Regions from separate parts of the Prochlorococcus sp. MIT 0801 genome, predicted to be linked through region 1. Evidence: predicted binding sites of a transcription regulator. Region 1 holds the regulator's gene; the other holds the start of a gene.
The links. The regulator NtcA, encoded in region 1, controls nitrogen genes in cyanobacteria. The targets are predictions, from matches to a motif close to GTANCNNNNGNTAC.

Region 1 (11,588 bases):
AATTAGAATTGAATAATTTAAAATTTTTATTTTGTAATGTTAATGTCAGTCTCGATGAATGGTTGTCTGATTTAGATTATGGTCAATTAAAAAGAGTTTCAATTCAATTTCCAGACCCTTGGTTTAAAAGAAAACACTTCAAGAGGAGGGTATTAAAGACAAGTATCCTCAATTCAATTGCTAAAGCTATGAGTAATGATGGCGAAATATTTATTCAAAGCGATATATTCAAACTTATTGAATATATGACTAATACGATTGATAAAAATAGATATTTTAATAGAAAAGATGTAGGACCTCAAAGATTCATTGATAAAAATCCTTATAATGTGAAGACAGATAGAGAAATATTTTCTCTTAAAAAAAATCTGCTAATTTATAGAGTAATGTATATTAGAAATAACCTATTATTCATTAATTAATAAAATTTATACTCAAAATATATGATATGTTATAAGTTAAAGTTTATGTATATAATAATTCTTATACAGAAAGTGTGATTTCTGATGATTGATAACTCCAATTCAGATGAAGATCTTGGCCTCCTTCAAAAAATTTTTTTAGTTTTACTTAGTCTTTTTTTAGTTGCTTTACTTTTCTTTTTCCGAAGTGGGTTTAAAGCTAATGCAATGCTTGATCAATTGGCTAAGAACTCCTTGGAACCAGACATAGCTTTGTTGAATGGAAAACCTACAGTATTTGAATTTTATGCGGATTGGTGTGAAGCTTGCAAAGAAATGGCTCCCGACATGTTTGATGCTGAGAAACTATATTCAAATAAGATAGATATAGTTTTACTTAATGTCGATAATTCAAGATGGTTGGATTTGATTGAAAAATATAATGTTAATGGTATTCCTCAATTAACTTTTTTTAACGATAAAGGTGAATTTAAGGGCTTTTCATTAGGAGTTAGAAAATATACTGAACTTAATGAAATCTTTCTTGCTTTAATTAATAATTCTGAGTTACCATCTTACACTAAATTATCAAATTCAAGTAATTTGATTTCTAAAAACAATTTAAAAGTGCAAAATAATATTAGAGCAGAAGGCCCTAGATATCATAGCTAGACTAGCCAGTTTAAAGCTGATGAAACTACTGGATATGCTTTTGAAAAAATATTTTTACATTCTTGTGCAATCTCCATATGCTCTTTTTGCGTGCCATGACCAGTTCTAAGATTTATGTAATGAATCCACGAGCGACATGATCCTGTCATGTAAATTCTGGTTGGCGTAGCAAGTGGAAGTACAAATCTTGCACATTCTTTGGCGATTCCAGCTTCTAACATCTCTTCATAAAGTTCTTTATTCTGATTAAATTGATGTTTGATTTTTTTGTTGAATGTATTGATAATTTCTTCTGGCAAGTCTGATATAGAATTTTGTCTATTTTTATTATCTTGTCTTCTTAATTCGGGGATAGGAATTTCTCCTAATTGCATGCTATCGGCATAGCGTTGTGAGAATTCTTGAAAGGTAAATGATCGATGTCTTAAAATTTGTGCAGCAATTCCTCTAGTAGTTTCTATTTGTAAAGTCATATAAGCTTGCTCGAATACGCTCCAATGTTCATTTTTAATGCAATACCCAATTAATTTTGTAAAATCATCATTGTCTTGATTTTTTGGATTACTAACCCTGGCAATATATGCCATGCTTTTTTCAGCGTCTGGCGTAGAAGTTATTAATTGAACACAACTCATATTTAAACCTTTGCTAGGGTTACTTTTTCTTGTTGATATTGATATTTACCTTTCCTATCACTGTAAGTTGTTTCGCAAGGATCTCCTTCAAAGAAAAGTAATTGACAAATTCCTTCATCAGCATAAATCCTGCAATCTGCTCCAGAGCTGTTACTGAATTCCAGGGTTAGATGACCTTCCCAGCTTGCTTCAGCAGGAGTTGTATTTACGATTATTCCTAGGCGGGCGTAGGTGCTTTTCCCAAGGCAAATAACTGTAATATTTGGCGGTACTTTCATTTTTTCTAATGCAACACCAAGGCCGTAAGAGTGAGCAGGTAAAATAAAATATTTACCATCTTTGTCTTCTTTCAAATCTGTGGGTTCTAAATTGGCAGGATTAAACTTTTTCGGATTCATTACTGTTCCAGGGACATGCCTAAAAATCAAAAACTCTTTAGAAGAGAGACGCAAATCATATCCATATGATGAGCAACCAAAGCTTAAAACAGGAGATTTTTCTGATTCCGGCTCAAGATGTCTTATTAGCTTTTCTTGAAAAGGTTCAAGCATTCCTAATGAAGCCTGTTCAGCAATCCAACGATCGTTTTTTAACATTTAATTGCAGCGTAATTCAGTGATTTGATCAGCCATTTCAATTACTTTAGGCGGGATTGATGGTCCTGTAAGAATAATATCTGTGGATGATGGTCGATTATTTATCAAGAAAATTAAATCATTTTCTTCAATGAAACCAAGACTAATAGCCATTCCAATTTCATCAAGAATGATTTTATCTATTTTTTTTTCAATTAAACGTGCTTTACAAAATTCCCAAAGTTCTTTGATCGCTTTTTCTTCATATTTTCTCTTTAAAGATAAATGTTCTTCCAATATTTTTTCTGGTAAGCACGTTTCAATTGCTGGTCTTAACCACTCAAGTCGCCCGCAAAGATTGATAGCTCCACTTGGCCCTTGATTGACTCCACCTCTCAAAAATTGTGCTATTAAAACCTGGCTTCCTAATCCTGCAGATCTAATTGCCTCACTAAGAACAACAGAAAAACTGCCTCTGAAAGTAGAAGTATGGATTTGAACTTGGCCTTGTGTCGCAACTAGTTGTAAAGGCTTTTTAATGGGGGTAGGCCTTAGAGACGTCTCTGTTGACATAGATGAACCCCTTTGTTGAGCATTAATACTCGCTCGTGCATTCATATTGATTTTGATCAGAATGTCTTCAAATTAATCTAGCGGCATAAAATTTCTAATCAACCAATTGAACACTATCTGTGGTGTATGGAGTAAGAATAATTGGTTCTCAAAACTATTAAGGCCCCAAAAGCGATTCAAAAAAAACAGGAGAAAGTAGTTTTTCATACCTTTTGAAAAAATAGTCGCAATTTTTTGAGTGAAAAAAAGATAGAATTTCCTGAACGAACAGCCTTGTATTAAAGACTTAGGTTCAAAAAAGTCGCCATGGCTACATATCGTTTTTTCTCGACTTATTAATGTTCTCAGAACAGTTAATTAAACATGGTCACCTCCTATCGTGGCTTTACTCGTTTCAACCAACCAAGAAATAGCCAGATGGTTGGTAATTCATCTTCTCCATTGCCGCCAAATAAGTCTCTCTTAGATGTAATTAAATCTTTGGAGGGATTCTCTACTGAAACAGTTGATAGGTCAAAAACTATTTTTTTTCCTGGTGATCCTGCAGAAAGGGTTTATTTGATAAGACGTGGTGCAGTTCGATTGAGCAGAGTCTATGAAACGGGCGAAGAAATTACTGTTGCTTTGTTAAGAGAAAATAGTCTGTTTGGAGTTTTATCTTTATTAACAGGACATAGATCAGATCGTTTTTATCACGCAATTGCCTTTACTCGTGTGGAGCTCGTTTCTGCCCCAGCCACATCAGTAAGGAATGCAATCGAGCAAGATGCCTCTGTTGGGCTGCTACTTTTACAAGGTTTATCAAGTCGGGTACTTCAAACTGAAACAATGATTGAAACTTTGACTCATAGAGATATGTCTTCTCGTCTTGCAAGCTTTTTACTTGTTTTATGTAGAGACTTTGGCGTGGCTGGGGAAAAAGGAGTCACAATTGACTTGAGACTCTCTCATCAAGCCATTGCTGAGGCCATAGGCTCAACCAGAGTTACTATTACACGACTACTTGGTGAGTTGAAAAGTTCCTCCTTATTGGCAATAGATAGGAAGAAAATAACCATATTTGATCCAATAGCGCTTGCGAAAAGATTTAATTGAAGGCCATTGCATACTAAGGTTTAAGAGGTTTGATTAATTCTTCTTCTTTCTCTCTGTGACTGTCTGGCTGAAAATTCTTTTACTATTAATCCTGGGTGGAATACTTTCTACTCTAGGTGATCGCTTAGGTACAAAAGTTGGCAAAGCGCGTTTAAGTATATTTAAATTAAGACCAAAAAGTACCGCTGTATTAATAACTGTTTTTACTGGAAGTATTATTAGTGCTATTTCATTTGCAACTATGGTTATATTTGATAGAGATTTAAGGGTTGGATTATTTCAGTTAGAGGATATTCGAGAAAAGATTATAGAGAGTGAAAAAGAATTAAAAAAATTAGAGAAAAATTTGTATGCTTTTAGGAGTGGGAATGTAGTAATTAGTAGTGGTCAAACTCTAGTAACTAAGACTATTAAATTAAATAAAACGAATGATATTAAAAAAATTATAGAAAGTATATTACAGCAAGCAAATTTTTATGCTTTTAATTTAGTAAAAACAAATCAATCTGAATATCGAAGAATATTATTAGTTCGTAAAGATGATATTGAGAAACTTGAAAAAAAGATAGCTGATAATAGAAGTTGGGTCGTTAGGATTAAATCAGCAGGAAATATACTTAGAGGTGAAAATTATGTTTATGCATTTCCTGAAGTCACATTAAATAAAATGATTACAAAGAAAGGTGAAGTTATTGCGATAGAAAATATATCTTTATTAAAATCAGATTCTGAAACTATCAGTAAGAAGATTAATCTTTTAATGGCTTCAACTTTAGCTGAGGTTAGGCGTCGAGGATCATTAAGTTCTGAGTTGAAAATTAATGCTAATCAAATTAATAATTTAGGAAAATATCTAGTTAGTAAAAAAAAGGGAGATTTCCAAATTATTACAAGGGCTCTTGATGATAGTCAAAGTGCTGAAAAAGTCTCCGTATCATTGGAATTAAAATCTCTAGCAAAATCTATACTAAACAAGAGTTAAATGAGTCTTTATATATCCATAGATCCTGGAATGAAAAAATGTGGTTTATTATTGGCTGATATTCAATCCGGAAAAGTTATTGAGGCAGGTGTAGCTTCATTAAATAAATCTTCTGATTTAGTTTCTCGATGGAATGAAGATTACGACATTATCAATATAATAATTGGTGATGGAACTAATTGTAAGTATATAGGGAATAAATTAAAACGAAATAATTTTTTGAATATAAATTATGTGAATGAAAGAGGATCAACGCTAAGAGCAAGATTTAGATATTGGCAAATTTGGCCTCCAAATTATTTTATTCGTTGGCTTCCAAAAGAAATTCTTTTTCCTCCTGCGAATCTTGATGCAATTGTCGCGTTGATTTTATTGGAAGATTTTTTAAAATATAGATTTATTTGGCCAGCTAAAGTCAGTATTAAAACTTGGCCCTAACTGTAAAAATGTAATCTCCACCAGACTCAAGTTTATAATCAGCTTTTACTAAATAGCGCTCTAATGCATCTTTTATTAGCGCCCTGCCTAGTGGCGGTTCGACAAAAAGTTGTCCCTGATTAAAAGCCCAAATAAAACTCCACTCAAAATTTCCTGCACGGACAATCCCCTCAACTTTTTTTTGATTAAAGCATTGCTTATGAATTTGAAGATATGCAGTAGTTGATGGCTTGTTATACATTTTTATAAAGTTATTAAATGTTAGGTTTGTACGAATTTAGTCGAGTAGTTATCTTTTCCCAATTATTAGATGTAATTGATTCAATACAACTAATTATTTCATGAATGATTAAATCTAATATTATGAATTCATCTTTTGAAAATTTTCCTAAAACGTGAGAAACAGTTTTAGATTTCCTCTCTTGTTGGTCGTTACTTGGCGCTCCTATACCAATCTTTAATCGCTTAAACTCATCAGTACCAAGATGGTTGATAATGCTTTTCAATCCATTATGACCTCCTGAGCTGCCTTTAGAGCGGACTCTTATTTTTCCCAGAGGGAGATCCATGTCGTCGACTAAGACTATTAATTGATTATTTTTAAAATTAAACCAATCCTTTGTTGATCTTACTGATTTTCCACTTTCATTCATGTATGTGTTGGGCATTAAAAGCCTAGTTTTTTCTATACCTGAGCCGTATTCACAAGTCCTGCCAAATAGTTTTTTGCTTTCACTAAAGCTACAATTATTTTTTCTCGCTATTTTTTCTAACACTATAAATCCGACATTATGACGAGTTTTTTCGTACGCAGTCCCCGGATTGCCTAAGCCTACTAATAATTTCAAGTCATCGGACAACATACCAATCAAACAAAATCGTTGTTGATTTTAATAGTTAGATGTTTAGTTAATTTTCTGGAAATTAATTTTCTTTGTCCACAATGTTTTCATTTGCAGACTCTTCTTCTTTCATGGCGTTTTGTATTTCACGCTCAAATTCCGTAGAGGCACTTTGAAGACCCTTTAAGGTTTTTCCAATAGTTCGCCCAAATTCGGGAAGTCGTTTTGGACCAAAAATAATTAGTGCCAAGCCGGCAATAACAGCAATTTCTGGTAAACCAACCCCGAAAATATTCATGGGCGAATCTCAACTGCTCAAAATTTAACCAATTTAGCCGTTCCAGTCGACGGAAAAACCCTGTAAAAGAAGTGATTGGTTATAAATTTGGAGCATGATCACTAGAAAAATCAGTAGTAAAAGTCCTATAAAGGCCATGACAGGTACTGCTCCCCAACCTGGAACAACTTTTCCTTGTCCAGAATTGCCAATGGATTTAAGCAAAGATCCAAGTGCTGTTTTTTGTCCCATGTCGTTTCTCTAAGCTCAGATTTGTATGAGTCAAGATATTGTATGAGAACTTGTCCAAAAGAAGAAGAGACTGTAGAAACTTGTGATGGAATGAACCAAAAAAATATTATTTTTGATAAATGTGGTCTAAAAAAGCTGAAAAACTAGCAAAATCACAAAACGAAATAAATTTGTAATTTTAGGAAATGGTATGAGAAAAATCGATCTTTCTATTTGTTTCCTAGCTTTTATTGGCTTTCCCGAGGGATGAAAATTTTATTCATTTCCAAAAGTCTGTAACACCTTTGGTTTTTTGATTGGAGTTATTGACTTCATAGGATAGGTTAAATCTCTATTTAGTTGGTTAGATTCATGCTTGCCCTCAAGATTTCCGTCTATACGGTCGTCTTTTTCTTTGTCGGGATCTTTTTGTTTGGTTTCTTGGCAAGTGATCCAACAAGGACACCCAACAGAAAGGATTTGGAAAGTCCCCAGGACTAAAAATGACGCGCTAATTACTGGACTAAATAAGCTCCTGTAATTGCTTTATTCGGTATCATCTTTTCGTCGGCTTAACTCTTTTGACGGCGAATAAAAAATATCTATTGGCTTTAAACCTTGGACTTCTGGGGTTTAGTATATTACTGTCTTTATCTGAGACCTCAAGAGGAAAGGGGAATTCTCTCGGAAAATCAGTTATTGATAAACACTACAATTTTTCTGTTGGTAATTTAGTAGAAACCTATAAAAGGTCATCCTCAAGAAAATTAGAACATAATAAAGTTGCATCTTTAACTCTTAAAATATTTGCTGATAAGCAATATGATTATGATCAAAATATTTATCTAGCCGAGGGGAATGTAAAGGCTCTAATAAATGGTGGAATTTTAAGATCTGACTTGTTAAGTTATGATAAATCAACAGGTACTCTTTCTGCTGAGGGTAATATTAGATTCAGAAAGGGAGGGCAATATTTTAGAGCTAAAGAATTCGAATTTAATTTGTTAAAGAAAGAAGGTAGTATTAAAGATGCATATGGGATATTAGATTTGAAAAATATATTAAATGATTTGGAAATCGATGCTAGTTCAAATCAGGTTAAAGCTCAGAATAAAATTAATGATAACAAAATAAATACTTACGATGATGGAATAGAATTTTCTTTTGGAAATATTAAATTACCAGAAAATAAAATTACAAGATCTAATAAATCTATTGGTTCAATTAATAACTGGAGATTTAAATCTGATTTAATAAATATTAAGGAAAATGGCTGGAAATCTAATAGAATTGTTTTTACTAATGATCCATTTGATCCAAATCAAATCTCTTTTGAGGGGATAGATGTTGTCGCAGAAGATGATGATGATAGATTAGTTATTACTAGTTCTAAAACTAATTTAATTCTTGAGAATAGATCGAAAATTTTTATTGGAAAAAGAATATTTGGAGACCAAAAGAAAAAGAGAAGTAAATTTCAATTGATATTAGATAGTAAAGATCGTGACGGATTAGTCTTGGTAAGAAGAAGTAATACAACGAATATTAATAATAATATAGAACTTGATCTACAGCCTCAGTTTTTACTTAATAGAGCTTTTTTAGGTAAAACTAATAGCTATAAAAATAGTAAAAATAAAAATATTAATCTTGCTGACTTATTTGGTTTGAATATAAATCTAAAAGCAAGTAATGCCAATTGGCAATTTGATAGTTTAAATGATTTAAGTACATTAAATACATCTAGATTATTTTCTGGTTTAAGGCATTCAAGCTCTTTTAGAATACCTATTTTAGAAGAATCAACTTTCAATATGTTTACTGCTTATAGATCTAGAGCTTGGAATGGAACAATTGGTGAGACTGAGATTAAATCTGCATTTGGAGGCTTTATCGAAAAGTCGCAGTATTTTACGACTGGCAATTTAAAAAATAACTTAAAGATTAGGATAGGAACAGGTAGATATGAATCAGAAAAATTTGAAAATAGTGAAATGATTAGTCTTTGGCGCTCTAGTATTTTTTCTTCTTTAGATAGTGAATATCAAATCTGGAAAAGTAATAAAAATAATCTTCATCAAAATTTTGTAACGCCTTTATCCCCTGTTTTAATTGACTCTGAATTAGTCTTAAGAGCTAATATTGATTCAGCTTATTTTAAATATTTGCATGATAGTGATCAAGGCTTTCTTAAACTTAGTATTGGTCCCGAAATTAGACTAGGTAATTTAGAGAAAGATTTTTTTGATTATACAAAACTTTCTGTTATGCCAGGTTTGAAAATTAAATTTGGAAATAGTCCATTTAAATTTGATAACGCAATAGATTTAAAAACAATAAATATAAGTTTAATGCAACAAATATATGGACCTTTAATGTTTGATGTTGTTTCTAACTTAAATATTGATAGCAGTTCCAAAAACTATGGAGAATATTATGATACAAAGTTAGGAATCTTATGGCATAAAAGAGCATACGAATGTGGGATTTACTATCATCCTAATAATGATGCAGGAGGCTTATATTTTCGTATAAATGGATTTAAATTTGGTAATTCTACTAAAGCAGTATTTTAGAGCTTTTGTTTGAAATTATTGAGATAAGGTAAGTTATTAAATGTTTTATTTATTTTTTCTTCTTCATCTAGTAGTTGAGAGGTGGCATCCCATTTGCCTGTAAAAAGCATATTGTAGGCTCCTTCATCAAGAATAAGTTTGACAGTTTCTTTTTGATTAGAAATGGATAGGTTTTTAAGATTGAAATCCCAAATTTGGTTATTATTTATTTCAACTAGGTTTTGCAATTTAACTATTTCTTCTTTTGTGGCTGTTAGACAAGGTATCCCGAGAGCAAGGCAATTCCCAAAGAAGATCTCAGCAAAGCTTTCGCCAATAATTAATCTTATCCCCCATCTCATAAGAGCCTGAGGTGCATGTTCTCGACTTGAGCCACAGCCAAAATTGTCATTAACAATAAGAATATTTGCCCCTTTATTATTTTCAAGATCAAATGGATGATTACCCTTTAGTTCTTTTCTATCATCAGCAAAGACTTGTTCTCCTAAAGCGGAAAAACTTACACATTTGAGAAATCTTGCAGGAATTATTCTGTCAGTGTCAACATCATCGCCTCTAATTGTAAGGCTGCGGCCTTGTATTGATTTGATTTCACCTTTTGGGAACTTTTGATTCATTTTTCAATAAGTTTATTTTTAGTTTTACTCTTACAGGAACTTTCTTACATCTGAAACCTTTCCATTTATTGCAGCAGCAGCAACCATAGCGGGGCTCATTAACAAGGTCCTCCCGTTTGCAGAGCCTTGTCGTCCTTTGAAATTTCTATTACTCGAACTAGCACTTATTTGTCTCCCTTCTAGTTTGTCTGGGTTCATGGCCAGACACATTGAGCAACCTGGTTCTCGCCATTCAAAACCTGCTTTAAGGAATATTTTATCTAATCCTTTTTCTTTTGCCGCCTTAGCAACCTTTTGAGAACCAGGAACGACAAATGCTCTAATCCCAGCAGCGACAGTATTACCTTTAACAACCTTAGATGCCTCTTGGAGATCACTTAATCTTCCATTGGTACAACTACCTATAAAACAAACATCAATTGATTGTCCCTCTATGGGTTCGTCTGGTTTAAGATTCATGTATTTGCAAGCATCTTTAGCGATTTGTTGCTCATTTTCGGGAAGCAACTCAGGGTTTGGAATTGTTTCTTTGATTGAAATTCCTTGGCCAGGAGTTATACCCCAAGTAACAGTAGGTTCGATTGATGATCCATCTAATTGAATCTCATCATCGAATGTCGCTTTTGAATCACTAGCTAAACTTTTCCACCAAGAAATAGCCCTATCCCATTCTTGACCTTTGGGCGCGTGTTCTTTCCCTTTAATATATTTGAAAGTAGTTTCATCTGGGTTGATATAACCGCATCTTGCACCACCCTCAATAGCCATATTGCATATGGTCATTCGTCCCTCCATTGATAGCTTTTCTATTGCAGGCCCGGCAAATTCATATGCAAATCCAACGCCTCCTTTAACTCCAAGATGACGAATGATATGAAGAATTAGGTCTTTTGCATAGACTCCCTTTTGCAATTCACCCTCTACCCATATTCTTCTTACTTTTAATTTATTCATTGCCAAGCTTTGACTGGCTAAAACATCTCGCACTTGACTAGTCCCAATACCAAAGGCAATTGCTCCAAATGCTCCATGGGTTGAGGTATGTGAATCTCCACAAGCTACTGTCATCCCAGGCTGGGTTAATCCTAATTCTGGAGCCATAACATGTACTATTCCTTGCGAATTACTTCCAATTCCGTGAAATTTTATCCCATGTGTTTTGCAGTTTTTTTCTAAAGTAGTCAACATTTCCTCGGCAAGAGGATCACTAAAAGGACGCTGCTGGTTTGAGGTCGGAACTATATGGTCAACTGTTGCAACAGTAAGATTGGGAAACTTTACTCGAAGTTTTTTTTCATTAAGTGCAGAAAAAGCCTGAGGACTTGTAACTTCGTGAATTAAATGAAGACCAATAAAAAGTTGAGTCGATCCTCCAGGTAACTCTTTTACCTGATGGAAGTTCCAAACTTTGTCGTAGAGGGTTCTAGAACTCAACTTTCAAATCCAATGATTAGGACTTAATTTTCCATGATTATAGATAAACGTAATCTATCAAGAGCATTTAAAACGCTTAATTTTTGAATATCTTCTCTTGTCTTATTAGATCCAAAATTTTCTTCCCATGTAATAAGGGTTTTTGGACCCTTAATACAAAAATTGACTAGACCAACTGGTTTTAATTTGCTTCCTCCAGTGGGGCCTGCAATTCCACTGACAGAGATAGCCCAGTTAACT
Region 2 (11,588 bases), 670 kb from region 1:
TTGTTTAAGAAGTTCTCTTAGTCTTTTTCCTCTACCTAATTGCTTTTGTGTAGCCTCATCAAGATCTGAAGCAAATTGAGAGAATGCCGCAAGTTCATCAAACTGAGCTAGTTCAAGTTTCAACGTACCCGCAATTTTTTTAATGGCTTTTGTTTGCGCAGCCCCTCCTACTCGACTAACAGATATACCAACGTTAATTGCAGGTCTTAAACCGGAGTTAAATAAATCTGAGCTCAAGAAAATCTGACCGTCAGTAATTGAAATAACATTTGTTGGGATGTATGCAGATACGTCACCAGCCTGGGTTTCAATAATAGGCAAAGAGGTCATTGATCCTGCACCCATTGCATCAGAAAGTTTTGCAGCCCTCTCAAGTAAACGACTATGGCAATAAAAAACATCTCCAGGATATGCTTCACGTCCTGGTGGACGACGTAAAAGTAATGACATTTGCCTGTACGCCTGAGCTTGCTTAGTTAGATCATCGTATATAACTAGTGTCGCCTTACCTTGATACATAAAGTGCTCAGCAATTGCGGCACCTGTATAAGGAGCTAAATATTGCAAAGCAGCAGCTTCAGATGCTCCGGCATTAACAATAATTGTATAATCCAAAGCTCCTTTTTCTTTAAGAACTTCAACCACATTTGCCACTGATGCTTGTTTTTGACCAACCGCTACATAAACACAAATAACATCTTGACCTTTTTGGTTGATGATTGTATCGATTGCTATTGCAGTCTTCCCTGTTTGTCGATCTCCAATAATCAACTCCCTCTGACCTCTTCCAATAGGGATCATCGCATCAATAGATGTGATCCCAGTTTGCATAGGCTCATGTACTGACTTTCTCTTAATAATTCCAGGTGCTATTGACTCAATTAATCTTGAGTCAGTTGTAGCCATCTCTCCTTTCCCATCGATTTGCTGTCCAAGAGGATTAACAACTCTTCCGAGCATTGCCTCACCAACTGGGACTGCGGCAATCTTTCCAGTTGCTTTAACTGTACTTCCCTCTTGTACTCCTAAAGCTTCACCCATCAAAACGACACCAACATTGTCATCTTCAAGGTTTAAAGCAATCCCCTCTGTTCCATCTTCGAATTCAACTAGTTCACCTGCCATAACCTTTTCGAGGCCATAAACTCTTGCGATACCATCACCGATTTGTAAAACGGTACCTACATTGCTTACAGATACTGACTTATCGTAATCAGCAATCTGCTGTTTAAGGATTGAACTGATCTCGTCGGGACGTATAGAAACCATGGGATTAACTTAAAGTTGGGGAAGAAGAAAAAGAGGAAGAAGGGGAGAAAGTCAGGAGAGAATTAGCTGACTTTGGCCAAAGCAAGACCAAGTCTTCTGACTTGCCCTGCGATGCTGGCATCAATGACCTTTGATCCAACATTGACCACAAAGCCACCAAGTAATTCGGAGTCGACTTTGAGATCGATTTCCAAATTATCTGTACCAGCTATAGATTGTACTTTCTTGAGTAGCTCAGATTGTTGATCTTCATTTAGCGCTGAAGCAGAAGTAATAGTTGCTAGAGCAATATTTCTTTGTTCTCGATAGATTTCTAATAATCTTTCAAGAACAGAATTCAACAATCCTATTCTTTGTCGATCTGCCAAAAGTTTTAAAAGATTTAAGAAAGATGGAGTGACTTGACTAGAGAAAAGCTTTTCTAAAGCGGCTTTCTTTTGATTAACCTCTAAAACTGGTGATGACATCGCATCACTAAATTCAGGGCAAGAATTCCAAAGTTCTAAAATAGACTTAGCTTGTGTAACTACTTCATCCACCTCGTTGCGGCTCTCTGCTACTTGAAGGAACGCTTCAGCATATGGAGTAGTTATTGTATTAAGTAGTGGCATTAGTTGTCTCCAATATTTTTAATTGACTGTTTAAGAAAATTATCTTGAGTATTTGAATCTAACTTTTTAGGAAGCGTTGCTAATGCTTTTTCAATAGCAAGTTCTGCAGCCTCTTTTCTTAATTGGGCAGTCACCCTTGCAGCTTCAGCACTTAAGTCAGAAGCAGCTCCTTGTTTAATTCTTGCCATTTCTTCAACAGTTCTTTTTTCACTCTCAAGACGAATTGCTTCTGCTCTAACTTTGCAATCATTTCTGATTTTGTCAGCTTTTTGCTTAGCTGATGAAAGATCATCTTTTGCTTGTGAAAGAGAATCTTGTGCTTGTGCTAAACGCTCTTCTGCTTCTTTCAAGTCAGAAAGAATTGTAGTTCTTCTCTTTTCAAGGATTTTTCCTAAAAAGCCTGGTAAGAACTTGTAGAGGCCAAAGACAACAACGGCTAAGTTGATGATGTTGGTCTCAAAAATATTTAAATTAAGGCCAAAGCCTTCGGAAGCGAAAATTAAAGGAGTCATTTTTTTGCCAAGAGTCTTTCAATAATCAAATCACCAAGATTGTCAGCCTCGCTTTTGAGTTGATTAAGAGCTTCATCTCTTTGAGAATCAATCTCACGCCTAGCTTTCTCTCTCGATGCATTTGCCTCTGAAGTAGCAAGAGCAAGTGCTTCTTTATAAAGATTCTCAGAGTCCTGCTCTGCCTCAAGAATCACCTTCTGTGCTTCAAGACGAGCCTCTTTGAGCTGATCTTTGAGTTCAGTCTCAAGTAGTTCAACCTCAGCGATTTTTTTCTTTGCTTCTGCCCTACTTTTATTTACATAATTCTCTCTTTCTTCAACTACCCGTCCAACAGGTTTGAAGAAAAGAGCATTTAGTATGAAAGTAAGCAATACAACCTGAACCGCCATAAGCGGAAGAGTTGCATCGAAATCAAACAGACCTCCCTCAGAGGCACCAAACAAAAACAAAGTTGGCATTAGCTAGGGGTGCAAGAATTTAAACGAGCCAGATAAAGGCAATTGAAATTTGCTAAAGAATTTTCAAATATTGGGGCTGAAAGTTAATCAATTTGAATGAATTCTGCAATCAGCCCTTTTTTGAAAATATTTAGCCAGCAAAAGGGTTAGCGAAAAGAAGCACCAATGCAACCACAAGGCCATAGATGGTAAGTGATTCCATGAAAGCGAAAGAAAGAAGCAAAGTACCTCTGATTTTTCCCTCAGCTTCTGGTTGGCGGGCTATACCCTCTACTGCTCCTTGTGCAGCACTACCCTGACCGATACCAGGGCCTATTGCGCCAAGGCCTACAGCTAAACCAGCTGCAACAACTGATGCGGCGGTGGTAATGGAATCCATAATTCTGCTAAAGATGTGTAGCGCTTTAAACGCTTATAAAGTTGTGATCGGGAGTTTATACCTGCGAGGGGTGCATCTCATAGTTCTTGAGATGATACTGAAAGAATTTCAGGCCTAAAAGCAGGAAATTTGCCATTAAAAAGTTAATTCAGTAGCAAAATATTTTGATTAATGATGCTCTTCGACTGCTTCCCCGATGTAATAGGCAGCAAGAGTTGCAAAAATCAGAGCTTGAATAGCACTAGTAAACAAGCCTAGAAACATAACAGGAACTGGTAGAACAAGTGGTACTAAAAAGACAAGTACCGCTACAACAAGTTCATCTGCCAAAATGTTTCCAAATAAACGGAAAGAGAGAGATAGAGGCTTAGTAAAATCTTCTACAATTTTGAATGGGAGCATTATTGGCGTTGGGTGTACGTAGTACTCGAAGTAACGCAAACCTTTATTGCTCAAACCCGCATAGAAATATGAGAGAGATACCAGTAGTGCTAAAGCAACAGTTGTATTTATGTCAGCTGTAGGAGCCCCAAGTTCACCACTTGGGAGTTTGATCAGCTTCCACGGAACTAATGCCCCGCCCCAATTGCTCACAAAAATGAACAGAAAGAGGGTTCCGATGAAAGGCATCCAATCTCTATAAACCTTTTCACCAATTTGTGTTCTTGCAAGATCACGTATGTAATCCCAAAGAAATTCCAAAAGGTTCTGAACACCCCTTGGATCACGTTCCATTTTTTTAGTCCCAATGACCACTAAGGCAAGCAAAGCGCCTATAAGAAGCCATGAAGTCATAAAGACTTGGCCGTGAATTCTAAAATTTCCAATTTGCCAATAGAGTTGTTGACCAACTTCTAATTCAGCGAAAGGAAAAACAAATGGCAAAAAACCCATTATCTGGAAGTTTAGGTTGCGTAGAAAATAAAAGCCAAACAAACAAAACTTAAAAATTTGATTTCTAAATAAGCCCTACGGCATAGATAGAAACTGAATAATTAACGCTGGTTTATAAAGCAAAAATCCTAATAAAGCCGGAATCAAATCAAGTTGAGGAAATCTAGAAGATACCAAAACCAAAAGAACCGGAACTAATAACTGGACTTTACCGACGATTTTTGATGAAGTACCTAACCTTCCAATTCCGCGAGCAAGCAAGCGAAAATAAAAAATTCCTGATAAAGCACCAATAAATAGGCTTGCGCCAGCTTGGATTCCCCAAAAGAAACCTGCTATGCCAACAGAAAAAATAGTCAATAAAAAAGCCAGACGGAATACTCGAAATTGAAGTTCAAGATATTCGTCTGATTTGACTCCGGACGATAAATCCGATGAATCAAAATCCAGTAGAGGATCATGACTTGAGCAATTTTCAACAGTCTCAGATGCCACAAAAATTCCTCTTATTTGAGTTCATCAGTGATAGCGAGAAGTTGTTTGAAATCAAGACACCTAAGCTCTCTGCAAAGGCCCGCGGAATCTATCACGAGACTTGCATCAAAACAAAAAAAATTTATCAATAAAATTGAAAAGTTAGCTAATTTTATAACTTGAGCAAGAATTTTCAGTATAATTCTAAGTCTTAAAATTTAAATCAATAGATAATCTATATTAAAAATTTAATGCTGATGACATGACATTTTATAACTAGAGATTCATCTGTTTTTTTTATTTTGTCTCTAAAAACTAACAATTAATTACATTTAGAGACTTGGCAAGATGGCAATTAAGCGGCTCAATGGTTTATAAGCAAAAGATCCTTTGAGTAATATTTCGAATAAAAAAATTCATTCAAAACCCAGAAGGAAAAATACTTATGAATCAAAAGATTATCTAGATAATCTATTAAGCAACAAGATACTTCCATTGCATTGGTCTTTTTGGCCCAAGGAAGGGCGTTTGATAATGGGATTATTTGTTTTTTGGAGCATATCGGGAATCTTTATTCTTGGATCAGCTAGTTGGTGGGTAGCTATTAGAGAGATGGGTGAAGGTGCTTATTACATAAAAAGACAACTCATTTGGCTGGTCGCGAGTTGGAGTATTTTCTACCTAGCAATAAATATCAATCTTAAAAATTGGCTTAAAATATCAGGACCATGCCTTTTTATAGGTATGGTCCTGATTGCATCAACAAGCTTTTTCGGTAGTACCGTTAATGGTTCTACTAGATGGTTGATTATCGGCCCAGTCCAAATTCAACCATCTGAGTTAATCAAACCTTTCATCATTCTCCAAAGTGCAAAGCTTTTTGGTCAATGGGAAAGAATAAATTCAGAAAAAAAAATTTTTTGGTTAACTATTTTTGCATCTATTATTTTATTAATTATAAAGCAGCCAAATTTAAGTACAGCTGCATTAATCGGGATATTACTTTGGATGATTGCATTAGCATCCGGTATTAACTTCAGATATCTTTTTAACACTGCTATATCAGGCTTTTTTATTGGTGCAACAAGTATTTTTTTTAATGACTATCAACAAAGTCGCGTCATGTCATTTATAGACCCTTGGAAAGATCCACAAGGGAGTGGATATCAATTAATTCAGAGTCTTTATGCTATTGGTTCAGGTGGTCTATTTGGGGAAGGTTATGGTCTTTCAATGCAAAAATTACAATACTTACCCTACAGGAGTACTGATTTTATATTTGCTGTTTTTGCTGAAGAATTTGGCTTCTTTGGATCAATTTTACTTTTATTATTTTTGCTTGTAGTTGCATATTTAACCCTGAAAATATCTCTTAATTGTAGAAATAATTATTCTAAACTAATCTCTATGGGATCAGGTACTATTCTTGTTGGCCAATCAATTATGCACATAGCAGTTTCATCAGGAGCAATGCCTACAACTGGTCTTCCCTTCCCTATGATTAGCTATGGGGGAAACTCATTGATTTCAAGCTTTTTAATAGCGGCCCTATTGGTCAGATCGTCTATTGAATCTTCAGAGTTATTAATTAAAAATGCCTCAAATAGACTTCTAACTAGATAATCTGGGTAAGACTTAGAGTGACAAATCTCTTTTTGAACATTTTTTCTACAAGTTTAATCTTCTCTGATTTGACTCGTCATGGCGAGCATTTAATTAACAATGGACTCAATAATCCAACCCCCCTAACAATTCTGATAGTTTTCACGGGAGGACTTTTGACTAGCTTGGGTCCCTGTTCATTGTCACTTTTGCCAATCACAGTTGCATATTTAGCTGGATTTAAAAATAACCAAAACCCATTACAAAAAACGATTAGTTTCTGCGGCGGTATAGTTATATCACTTGTGGTATTAGGAAGTCTAAGCGGTTTTTTAGGAAAAATTTATGGTCAATTACCAGGTTTCTTTTCAATATTCATTAGTTTTCTAGCAATAATTATGGGTCTTAATCTCCTTGGGATTCTTAAATTCTCACTTCCATCTGGTCCTGACCCTGAAATTTGGAAAAATCAAGTTCCTCCCGCATTCGCACCAGTTTCAGCAGGTTTTGCTTTTGGATTAGCCTCCTCACCTTGCACTACTCCTGTTCTTGCAGTTCTTCTAGCCTGGGTTGCTAAACAAGGAAATCCTCTTAGTGGCACAATTTTTCTTGGAAGTTTTGCAATTGGACAGATTGTGCCTTTATTTGTAGCAGGTACCTTTGCAGCAAGTATTCCAAAATTATTATCTTTACGACCTATTGGGGAATGGGTCCCGCCAATAAGTGGAGTAATTTTGTTAACCGTAGGTCTTGTAAGCCTTATTTCTATTTGGATATAAAATAGATGAAAAAAATCAGCCAAGTTTTAAACTGGCTTTCTAGCTTAAAAATTGCGATATTACTATTACTAATAATAGCTATTGCATGTGCAACTGGGACTTTAATACCACAACAAGAATCAGATCAATTCTATTACGAGAATTTCAATAAGAATCCTTTTCTTGGAATAATTAATGGAAATATATTACTACTTTTTGAATTCAACCATGTTTATACAAGTGTTTGGTTTTTATTCTTACTTATTTGGCTTGGTTTAGCTCTTGCAGTTTGTAGTTTTAGAAGACAATTACCGATACTTAAATCAGCATTAAAGTGGGTAGATTATAAATCACCTCGCCAAATAGCAAAACTTTCTATTGCTCAAACAATAGTGACTAATAATTATTCGGAGCACTTAGAAAAAATTAAAATTAATTTAAAAAAAAAAGGTTGGAATATAAAAGAAAAAGATGGAAGGATAGCGGCTCGTCAAGGAGTAATTGGTAGATTAGGACCTATATTAATTCATCTAGGAATGATCCTATTAATGATAGGGGCAACATACGGATCATTAAATGGGAAAACCATAGAAAAATTTCTAGCCCCTGGCAGATCAATAGATTTATTAAACAATAATAAAGAGAAAGGCTTAACTATTGAATTGCAAAAGTTTAAAATCGAAAGAGACCCTCAAGGAAGAGCTGAGCAGTATAAGTCTGTAGTCAATATTAATGAGCCAGATGGAAATAATCAATCAAAAGAAATTAGTGTTAATCATCCTTTAAGATACCAAGGCCTAACATTATATCAAGCCGACTGGGCTTTGGCAGCCATTACTATTCAAATAAATAATAGCCCGAAATTACAAATTCCAATAGAAGCTATTCCTGAACTAGGTGAACAAGTTTGGGGTACCATTATACCGACACAAAAAGATGGTAAAGACCCAATCTTAGTAACCGTAGATAGTGAACTAGGACCAGTAAATATTTTTGATAATGATGGTACATTACTTACAACCTTAAATATAAATAAGGAAGCAAAAATAAAAGAGATTTCAATAAAGATAATAAATATAATTCCAAGTAGTGGATTACTATTAAAGCATGATCCTGGGGTTCCTCTTGTATATACAAGTTTTGCTATAATAATTATTGGTGGTTCACTTAGTATTATTTCAACTAAGAAAATCTGGGTCTTACATGAAAAGGAAAAATCTAGGATTTATATAGGTGGATTAAGCAACAGAAATCTATCTGGTCTTTCAAAAGAATTGCCAAGTTTAATTAGTTTCTTAGAGAGTTAGCTCTAAATTATTTCTTTTCCCATGACAGACTCTAATGATTGTATGAACATTACCTCTAGGATTAAAATCAGCCTCTAATTGCATCCACTTAGGATCAGAAACTTCAACAAAGTCGTCGATTATTTTATTAGTCACTTCTTCATGAGATATTTTCTTTTCTCGAAAGCCATTTAAATAAAGTTTAATTGCTTTTAACTCTATAACCATAGTATTTGGTTGATATTTAATTCTCAAAGTTGCAAAATCAGGATAACCCGAGAAAGGACATTTACATGTAAATTCAGGGAAATCTATTGAAATTTCATAATCTCTATTACTATTTGGATTTGGGAAACAATTTAAGCGCCCATTCTCTATTTCTCTCTCCCCATACATAACTTTTTCATTGATGTCTTTTTCTTGTCTAATCACAATTTATTTGCATTTAAAACTCACACTACAGATAAATTCTATTAAAAATTGAAACTTTAAATAAATTTTTCTAATCAAAAAGTTACGGAATGATGGCAAAAAGCTGTTTTGTATCATTGGGTACAAAACTAATTACAGCTATCCCCCTTAATAGATAAAAATAAAGGTTTTACATGGACATAAGTCTTTTTGAAAAACAAAATGGAACTCAAATAGAACCAAAAAGCGTGCATGGACTCCTTTGGCTACAAACCCATTTTGAATCTGAACATTGGGAATCAATAAGTAATGGTCTGGTTATAATTCCTACCAAAGATGCAGAAATGCTTTGTGGAGATGCAGTAATTGCTGGTCTAAATGTAAATTTCATCAATTCTCTAACTCAAACGAACAAAATCTAATAAAAACTATCTAAGATCCTAGAAGTTACATAAAAGCGATATGAAAAAGATAGAGGCAATAATCCGCCCATTTAAATTGGAGGATGTAAAAATTGCATTAGTAAATGCAGGTATAGTTGGCATGACAGTAAGCGAGGTAAGAGGGTTTGGGAGACAGAAAGGACAAGTCGAGAGATATAGAGGTTCAGAGTTCACTGTTGAGTTTCTTCAAAAGCTCAAAATTGAGGTAGTAGTTCCTGATGAAAAATCTGAAATTGTTTTAAAAGCTATTGCTGATGCAGCTAAGACAGGAGAGATCGGAGATGGAAAAATTTTTGTTAGTCCAGTTGATTCTGTTGTGCGAATCAGAACGGGCGACAGAAACGAAACAGCTCTTTAAACCAAAAAATTCAAAAGCTTAAAACATTCAACAATTTTTCGATTTCAATACCTCCCTCAACTTCATCACCCATCCAAAGAAGATATTCTTGATTTCCAGCAGGACCCTTTAAAGGTGATGCAATCAATCCTTTTGGGTACCACCCATATTTTTTAGATTCGTTTGCTACCCCTTCTATAGCCTCAGCATGCAGTGAATGATCACGAACCACCCCCCCCTTGCCCACTTTATCTTTGCCAACCTCAAATTGAGGTTTCACTAATACAAGCAACTCAGATCGGTTAGATTTAAGAAGAGATTTAATACTGGGGAAAACAATTTTAAGAGAGATAAAAGATAAGTCTGCAACTGCGAAGTTTGGTATTGGGTCTCCATCATTGAATAATTTTTCAGGAGTTAAATGCCTAATATTAGTACGTTCCAAAAGAACCACTCTTGGATCATTTCTTATACTCCATGCCGTCTGACCATAACCAACATCAACTCCATAAACCTTTGCCGCTCCATGCTGCAAAAGACAATCTGTAAAACCACCAGTTGAAATCCCAGCATCTAAACAAACCCTATTCTTAATATCTAGTGGGAATTGATTAAAAGCTTCAGCCAACTTTTCACCCCCTCTAGATACATATCTCAAGGACTGCGTAACTTTTATCTCAAGATCTTTTAAAACTTCTTGGCCTGGTTTATCAAGAACCTGACCGTTGATTGTTTTAACTTTGCCAGCTCTGATGAGCTTCTGAGCCTCTTGACGTGTTTTTACCAACCCTTTAGTCAGCAAGTGAAGATCTAATCGCGATTTTTTAGTCATTTGTTTACAAAAACAAACAGGAAACGGAACAAAAACCGCAGAACTAGTGCTTATCCTCTTTTTCAATAGAGAATCTATTTAACTGACCAAAGGTTTTGTCTAAAAAGCTCAGGCATCCAACAAATGAAAATGAGCTATCTTGCCATGGTCATTTTCATCTAACCTCAAAAAAACAAACTAGAGAAGTGCTTGAACTTCTACCTCCAGGAAGTTTTGCAATATTTTCAAATCATCCAAATGATTTGCCTCCCTTTCAAGTGATTGATTGCAAAGGAGGAAGATGCAGGGTAAGACAACAAGCTTGGGGAAGATATGTCCATTGGGAAGTTGAACACAATAGACTCAAGTCAGCTTGACCTTGAGGATCTAAATTAATAGTACCCTTTAACTTTGTAGCACTTTGATTGAGCGTTACACAAACCCAGAGATGGGAAATATTTGGTCTGATCAAGCCAAATACCAAACATGGCTTGATGTTGAAATTGCCGCATGTGAGGCTAATTGCAAATCAGGGAAAATCCCTAAAAGTGCAATGGAAACGATTCGAACAAAGGCAAGTTTCAATCCAGAACGCATCCTCGAAATAGAAGAGGAAGTTCGCCATGACGTAATTGCCTTTCTAACAAATGTAAATGAATATGTTGGGGATGCTGGCCGTTACATTCACGTGGGAATGACCAGTAGTGATGTTCTTGATACTGGACTTGCGCTTCAATTAAAGTCATCAGTCAAGCTTTTAACAAAAGAGCTTTTATTACTTGAAGAAGCTATTAGAGATTTAGCAAGGCAGCATAAGAAAACCGTAATGATTGGACGTTCTCATGCGATTCATGGAGAACCTATTACTTTTGGATTCAAGTTAGCGGGATGGCTAGCTGAAACTCTCAGAAACAAAGAAAGGCTAAACAATCTTGAGAAAGACATTTCAGTTGGGCAAATTAGCGGGGCCATGGGTACTTATGCGAATACTGATCCAGAAATAGAAAGAATGACCTGCGAACTTTTGGAGCTTGAGTGTGATACTGCTAGCACTCAAGTTATCTCAAGAGATAGACATGCTAATTATGTACAGATTCTTGCTTTAATCGGATCTTCCTTAGATCGTTTTTCTACAGAAATTAGAAATCTTCAAAGAACTGATGTTCTTGAAGTAGAGGAAAACTTTGCTAAAGGCCAAAAAGGAAGCTCTGCAATGCCCCATAAAAGAAATCCAATACGGAGTGAGAGAGTAAGTGGTCTTTCCAGAGTTTTAAGAAGCTATGTAGTTGCAGCCCTGGAAAATGTAGCTCTATGGCATGAAAGAGACATAAGCCACAGTTCCA

Region 2: the regulator NtcA is predicted to act here: its motif matches at 8,786-8,799, upstream of queF (preQ(1) synthase).

Annotation. Positions count from the first base shown of each region.
Region 1 covers NZ_CP007754.1:295,048-306,635, forward strand. The annotation lists gene trmB (tRNA (guanosine(46)-N7)-methyltransferase TrmB) at 1-422, shown strand, start outside; gene EW15_RS01510 (thioredoxin domain-containing protein) at 507-1,073, shown strand; gene thyX (FAD-dependent thymidylate synthase) at 1,070-1,708, opposite strand; gene dcd (dCTP deaminase) at 1,711-2,304, opposite strand; gene EW15_RS01525 (cob(I)yrinic acid a,c-diamide adenosyltransferase) at 2,305-2,856, opposite strand; gene ntcA (global nitrogen regulator NtcA) at 3,274-3,951, shown strand; gene EW15_RS01535 (DUF3084 domain-containing protein) at 4,007-4,933, shown strand; gene EW15_RS01540 (hypothetical protein) at 4,934-5,371, shown strand; gene EW15_RS01545 (DUF3146 family protein) at 5,355-5,612, opposite strand; gene pth (aminoacyl-tRNA hydrolase) at 5,626-6,234, opposite strand; gene EW15_RS01555 (TatA/E family twin arginine-targeting protein translocase) at 6,296-6,511, opposite strand; gene psbH (photosystem II reaction center phosphoprotein PsbH) at 6,545-6,742, opposite strand; gene EW15_RS10410 (photosystem II reaction center protein I) at 7,094-7,222, shown strand; gene EW15_RS01565 (DUF3769 domain-containing protein) at 7,327-9,297, shown strand; gene EW15_RS01570 (3-isopropylmalate dehydratase small subunit 2) at 9,294-9,914, opposite strand; gene leuC (3-isopropylmalate dehydratase large subunit) at 9,945-11,348, opposite strand; gene EW15_RS01580 (competence/damage-inducible protein A) at 11,372-11,588, opposite strand, start outside.
Region 2 covers NZ_CP007754.1:1,550,621-1,562,208, forward strand. The annotation lists gene atpA (F0F1 ATP synthase subunit alpha) at 1-1,269, opposite strand, end outside; gene atpH (ATP synthase F1 subunit delta) at 1,332-1,880, opposite strand; gene EW15_RS08430 (F0F1 ATP synthase subunit B) at 1,880-2,392, opposite strand; gene EW15_RS08435 (F0F1 ATP synthase subunit B') at 2,389-2,850, opposite strand; gene atpE (ATP synthase F0 subunit C) at 2,981-3,229, opposite strand; gene atpB (F0F1 ATP synthase subunit A) at 3,398-4,123, opposite strand; gene EW15_RS08450 (ATP synthase subunit I) at 4,199-4,618, opposite strand; gene EW15_RS08455 (FtsW/RodA/SpoVE family cell cycle protein) at 4,988-6,220, shown strand; gene EW15_RS08460 (cytochrome c biogenesis CcdA family protein) at 6,238-6,978, shown strand; gene EW15_RS08465 (cytochrome c biogenesis protein ResB) at 6,984-8,264, shown strand; gene queF (preQ(1) synthase) at 8,253-8,654, opposite strand; gene EW15_RS08475 (hypothetical protein) at 8,849-9,076, shown strand; gene EW15_RS08480 (P-II family nitrogen regulator) at 9,117-9,455, shown strand; gene EW15_RS08485 (TlyA family RNA methyltransferase) at 9,466-10,266, opposite strand; gene EW15_RS08490 (hypothetical protein) at 10,362-10,622, shown strand; gene purB (adenylosuccinate lyase) at 10,667-11,588, shown strand, end outside.